DNA from 2 places in the Streptococcus parasuis genome. Region 2 is predicted to be linked to the other one. Evidence: predicted binding sites of a transcription regulator. Region 2 holds the regulator's gene; the other holds the start of a gene.

Region 1 (3,366 bases), 760 kb from region 2:
TAATACTGCTGAAACTAATAAATCTTCATCTTTAATGGCTTCTGCTACTTCAGGTCGTAAATCACCTGAGTTACCAATACAAGTTGTACAGCCATAACCAACCAAATTGAACCCTAAAGCATCCAAATAGGTCTGTAAACCTGAATTTTTCAAATAGCCTGTTACAACTTTTGAACCTGGCGCCAAGGACGTTTTGACAGTCTTCGCAACAGTCAAACCTTTTTCAACTGCATTTTTAGCTAATAAACCAGCCGCCAATAGAACATATGGGTTCGAAGTATTGGTACAAGAGGTAATCGCTGCAATCGCAACATGTCCTGTTTGAATCAGTTCGTCGCCATCTGCATATTTAACCGTGGCTATCTTATCTAATTCTTCTTTCTCCAAACCAAATCCACGAACACCAACTTCACGTGTTACACTTGCTTGGAACTCATTTTTAGCATTAGACAATTCAATCAAATCTTGTGGTCTTTTCGGACCAGAAATGGATGGAACAATCGTAGACAAATCTAATTCAAGTACCTTGGTATAGGTTGGAATAGCTGTGCTATCATAGAATAAGTGATTTGCTTTTGCATATGCTTCTGTTAATTCAATTTGCTCCTCTGTGCGGTTGGTCAATCGCATGTAATTGAGGGTTTCAGAATCAATTGGGAAATATCCACAGGTTGCACCATATTCAGGAGCCATATTTGAGACTGTTGCACGATCTGCAAGAGCAAGGGAGGACAAGCCAGGTCCAAAAAATTCAACAAATTTTCCAACAACATTTTCTTGACGAAGCAACTGTGTCACTTTCAAAGCCAAGTCCGTTGCAGTAGCTACTTTCGGTAACTGTCCAGTCAAGTGAACTCCAATCACCTCTGGAATTGGAAAATAAGATGCTTCACCCAACATTGCTGCTTCCGCCTCAATACCACCGACACCCCAACCAAGTACACCAATACCATTGATCATAGTTGTGTGGCTGTCAGTACCAAACATAGAGTCTGGATAAAGTAAACCATCCTTATTAATGATAACGTCACTTAGAAATTCAATATTTACCTGATGAATAATCCCTGTTGCAGGCGGTACAGCACGGTAGTTTTCAAATGAATTTTCAGCCCACTTGAGAAACTCATAGCGCTCATTATTTCGTTCAAATTCTAAGGCGATATTTTGCTCAAGCGCCTGATCTGTCCCGAAAAAGTCAACTTGAACAGAATGGTCAATGACCAAATCGACAGGAATTTCTGGATTTATCAAGTCTGGGCTTCCACCAGCCTTGACAACAGCGTCTCGCATGGATGCAAGGTCAACCACTACAGGTACACCAGTGAAGTCTTGTAAAATGACACGACTAGGTTTAAAAGGGACTTCTCCAGATGGTGAAGAAGCCTGATAATGTAATAAATCTAAAATGTGATTTTTAGTAACATCAACTCCGTCTTCCTTACGAAGAAGACTTTCCAATAAAATTCGGATGGTATATGGAAGTGTATGAATATCCACACCATTTTCGGTTGCAACCGAATTCAATGCATAGTAAGAGTATTCTTTCTCATTATGAAGTAAGCGTTTTTTATACGATAGACTCATCGGCTCTGCCCTCTTTCAACATTATTATTTAGTATAGTATAGATTGTAATATTTATTCAATCAATACCTAACCAAACGTGTTACATCATGTGACATATTGCCTACTATTTAATAATCATATCAACCGTATCTGATTCTAATATACTCTTTATTTTTTGTCCTGCACCTACTATTATACATCAAGCGCAACCATTGAAAACCCTACCAAAAATCAATATTAGAAAGAGGTTTTGGCTTGTACACATACTATATTTGGTGTTGTCGATAAATATATTGCACAATATTTAGTGATTTATTCAGACAAGCTCCTTGACTTTAACTTCAAAATTTTGTATCCTAGATTGGTAACAAAAATGGGATATTTTTATCCTTGAGAGACAAAGGAGAAACTGAATGGTAACTATCTATTCAAAAAATGATTGTGTTCAATGTAAAATGACCAAAAAATTCTTGGACCAACACCAGGTGAAATATAATGAAATCAATCTAGATGAACAGCCTGAATTTATCGATCACGTAAAAGGTCTCGGTTTCTCAGCAGCACCTGTTATTGAAACGGATAATGATGTCTTTTCTGGTTTCCAACCAGGTAAATTAAAAGCCTTGGTTTAATTCCTAATCTACCCTACTATAATTAAGAAAGAGATTGCGACTATGAGTTTAAAAGAGCTAGGCGATGTGTCCTACTTCCGTTTAAATAACGAAATCAACCGTCCTGTCAATGGGCAAATCCCACTCCACAAGGACCAAGAAGCGGTTAAGGCCTTCTTTAAAGAAAACGTCCTCCCAAATACCAAGCAATTTGATAGTATTTTAGACAAGATTGCTTATCTATTAGAAGAAAATTACCTTGAAAAAGAGTTTTTGGACCAATACAGTCCAGAATTTATCATCAAAATTGATCAATTCTTGAAAGACCAAGATTTCCGCTTCAAGTCTTTCATGGCAGCCTACAAGTTCTATAACCAGTATGCCCTTAAAACCAACGACGGTGCCTACTACTTGGAGAGCATGGAAGATCGCGTTCTCTTCAACGCCTTGTATTTTGCTGAGGGCAACGAAGAATTAGCACTAAACCTGGCCAACGAAATGATTCATCTTCGTTACCAGCCGGCAACACCGTCTTTCCTCAACGCAGGTCGTGCTCGCCGTGGTGAGTTAGTATCTTGTTTCTTGATTCAAGTCACAGACGATATGAACTCGATCGGACGTTCTATCAACTCTGCTCTGCAATTGTCCCGTATCGGTGGAGGTGTCGGTATCTCTCTTAGTAACTTGCGTGAGGCTGGTGCTCCAATCAAGGGCTATGAGGGGGCAGCTTCTGGGGTTGTACCTGTTATGAAACTCTTCGAAGACAGCTTCTCCTATTCTAACCAGCTTGGACAACGCCAAGGGGCTGGTGTCGTTTATCTTGATGTTTTCCACCCAGATATTATTTCCTTCCTTTCGACTAAGAAAGAAAATGCCGACGAGAAAGTTCGCGTGAAGACCTTATCACTGGGTATCACAGTTCCTGATAAATTCTACGAATTGGCACGTAAAAACGAAGACATGTACCTCTTCAGCCCATACTCAGTTGAGTTGGAATACGGTGTCCCTTACAGCTACCTAGATATTACTGAGAAATACGATGAATTGGTGGCGAACCCTCGTATTCGTAAGACAAAAATCAAGGCACGTGACTTGGAAACAGAAATTTCCAAACTCCAACAAGAGTCTGGCTATCCATACGTTATCAACATCGATACAGCTAACCGTAGCAACCCTGTTGACGGCAAGATT
Region 2 (3,366 bases):
CAGCTACCTCCTTTATTTTCCATTTCTTCTAACTCACGATAAAGAGCCGCCAACTTGGCTTGACCTTCTTGTGTTTGTTCTTGTTGAACCTCTTCCTTACTCCACTCAGGTACATTGGTTTTTGTTTCTTGTTTTGGTTTGCTTTGTGATTGGCTGGACTTCAAATCCCTGAGATAGACAACAGCCGCCTCTGCACTGCCAATTCCCTTGTAAGAAAAATCATTTCCAAGCTTCATTGCATACTTTTCATTGAGATTGGCAGAGTCAACCTTATTGAAAGTATAGAGAACCAAGATATTAATCACCTCATCAAGCAACCCTATGTTTGCCAAATCCGTTAAGCATTTCCGCTCAGCCATGGTTATAGTTGCTTTGCGCTGATCCTTTAAGATAGACAGAAATACAAGACTGGATTTCGATTTCGCTTCCCGAACAATAGCTTTTTCCTGGCCAGTGAGGTCGATTTTTTCTTTTGGCAATGACTGACGTGACTGCTGCAATCGTTTGGTTGAAATCGTCTGTCCAATAGCTGTTGTTTTAGCCTGACGATAGGTTTCCAACCAGGTCCAACCTGCCTGCTCTGCTATGTAACTAAGTGCGATAATATCCTCAGTTTCATCTTGAAAATGCAATTTATCTTTAGCCATCAGAGCTTTAAATGCTGACCAATCAAAATCACGATTGGGTTCAAAAGTAAGAGGAATCTGTCCATCCATTGTAAACACTTGTGAAAAATTCTTGGAAATATTTTGTTCCTGTTTTGGAATATGGACCAGTAAGCTATCCACACTAGCTTCCCCAATCTTTTTAGCCAACAAATTCTTATACAAGGGCTTGGTTAAAAAGTTTTTTACAGTTAAAGGAGCCTGTACAGCTATTCCAGTCAACTCATCCGCACGATAGAGTTCCAAAAGTTCCATGGCTGTCAAGACATCTAAGGCCTTTTCCAATCGATTCATACCAAAATCCATATGGTTGAGAATCGAAGCCCATTTATAACGTCCTTGCCCCTGGTCGGAAAAACTATAAAAGTAATAATAAAGCGCTAAAGCATCAAACCCAATGATGGGTTGGTAACATTGACTCAAACTGACAACATCTGGAATGAAGGCATTTGTTTTTATATAGGTAAATAAATCATTTGGCTTCATCTTTTATTCCCGTTTTTACCTTGCTCCCCTTCGAAATCATCTGTTTGAGCAGATTTTCTAATTCACCAACATCCTTGAACGAACGATAGACTGAAGCAAAACGTACATAGGTAATTTCATCTAATTCAACCAATTCTTCCATCACAAAATTACCAATTACGTCACTTTCAATTTCAGCATCACTAATTGAGCGGACCTTTTGTTCTACGCGGTTAACCACTTCGTCGATATCACTGGTTGATACAGGACGCTTTTGGGCAGAACGAATGATTCCATTAAAGATTTTTTCGCGAGAAAATTGTTCTCTGGTACCATCTTTTTTAACTACAACTAAGGTTTTTTCCTCAATCCGTTCATATGTGGTAAAACGTTGACCACATTGGTCACACGAGCGACGACGACGAATTGTGTTGCCATCTTCTGCTTGACGGCTGTCTATTACACTTGATTTTAAACTATGACATTTTGGACAACGCATACTCACTCTCCTACAAAAACTTTATCATCTCAGTATAGCATAATTTGAACAAAAACAAAAGAAAGCGAATAAATCACTTTCCTTCAACAATCTGATTTTTCATCTTCAATCGACTATATACCCATTCTTTTACCAATCGATAAACAACTGCAAAGATCGGTGTGAAGAAGATCATACCTAACAGACCAAATAAATTACCACCTATCAATGCTGCTGCCAAAGTAAATACAGTAGGAAGTCCTACAGACTGCCCGACAACACGGGGGTATATCACATTTCCTTCGATTAATTGTATGATTTGGAAAAGTACAATAGACCACAGAGCCAGCAATGGATTTTGAACAGCAACAAAGAGAGCACTGATTAGACATGCTGAAAATGGACCAATATAGGGCACAAAGGACAATACACCTGCTAAAATTCCAGCCATGCTTGCATAAGGGATTCCTGAAACAGAGTAACTTACAAATACCAAAACCCCGATGATACACGCTTCTACAATCTGACTCATCAAGAATCGATCGTAGGTATCAATAATCACTTCTCCAATATAATTGACTACCTTGACGGCTTTAGTTGGTAGGATAGCTTGTAATAATTTTTGTGTCATAGATAGTAAATGTTCCTTGCTACCCAAAATGGCTAAGGTAAAGAAGAAAGCCATGACTAAGGTCATTGTGTTCGAGAAAATCCCTGTCACATTTGAGACAAGTCCAGAAAGTATCGGCGCCACGAGACTGGATACAAAGGTCAAATTCTTCAATTGATCCAATAGACTCGAAACTTGTTCGCCTATCTGACCAGATAGCAGACCATAAGACTGTAAAAATGATGTTAAAGCATTGATCGATTTTGGAACGGCTGTACTACTAACAGAAACTAATTCCGATAAAGTTGTTACAAGCGTTGGTAGAACAATAAGAACCAGTCCTGTGACAATTAAGATGAACGCAATGAGTACACTCAAGATGGCAAGAGCTCGCTTGGATTTTTTTAAAAAAGAAACTTTTTCAATCAAGTCCTCTATTTTTTTCATTGGAACATTTAATATAAAGGCAAGAAGTCCACCAATAAGAAGTGAGTTCATGCTCCCAAGTACCGTTAAGATTCCGCTATAAACTGTTGACCAATTTAAAACTGTTAATAAGACCAGCCCAGCAAAAATGAGCAAAATCAACTGCTCTTTCAATTTCGAATTCATAGATTCATACTCCTTATAATCCATACCATTCTAACATAGGTAGAAACAAAAAGAAAGAGCTTTACACTCTCTCTTGTCTCTAATCTCTCATGGTATAGCCAACACCACGTACCGTCCGAATATAGGAAGCCTGTCCTGGAACATCTAATTTTCCACGAAGATAACGGATATAGACATCCACAACATTGGTTTCAGAGGCCGCTTCATACTTCCAGACTCGTTCAAGAAGCTGTTCTCGGCTAACTGGTTCTGGACTATTCATCAATGTCGCCAGCAAATCATATTCTCGACGCGTCAAGTTGATTAACTCATCTCCCCGTGTGACCGTTCGGTTTTGAAAATCAACTTTTAAATCTCGATAGGCCGCATGCAAATGAACCTGTTTACAATTTGTTTCAATAAAATCTCTACCACGGAAAATATCGGAAATTTGTTCCACCAAGTCACTAATAACAAATGGCTTCACAACGTAAAATACCGCATACGTCAATACATCTTCCCCATGTTCAGCCACTTCTGTTGGTTCGACAACTACA

What was found. The regulator NrdR, encoded in region 2, represses ribonucleotide reductase genes. The targets are predictions, from matches to a motif close to ACACNATATATNGTGT.
Region 1: the regulator NrdR is predicted to act here: its motif matches at 1,828-1,843, upstream of nrdH (glutaredoxin-like protein NrdH).

What each region holds. Positions count from the first base shown of each region.
Region 1 covers NZ_AP024276.1:1,275,021-1,278,386, forward strand. Annotated here, with positions in the region: gene acnA (aconitate hydratase AcnA) at 1-1,584, opposite strand, end outside; gene nrdH (glutaredoxin-like protein NrdH) at 1,978-2,196, shown strand; gene nrdE (class 1b ribonucleoside-diphosphate reductase subunit alpha) at 2,239-3,366, shown strand, end outside.
Region 2 covers NZ_AP024276.1:515,868-519,233, reverse strand. Annotated here, with positions in the region: gene L6410_RS02620 (replication initiation and membrane attachment family protein) at 1-1,151, opposite strand, end outside; gene nrdR (transcriptional regulator NrdR) at 1,138-1,629, opposite strand; gene L6410_RS02610 (AI-2E family transporter) at 1,703-2,830, opposite strand; gene L6410_RS02605 (response regulator transcription factor) at 2,910-3,366, opposite strand, start outside.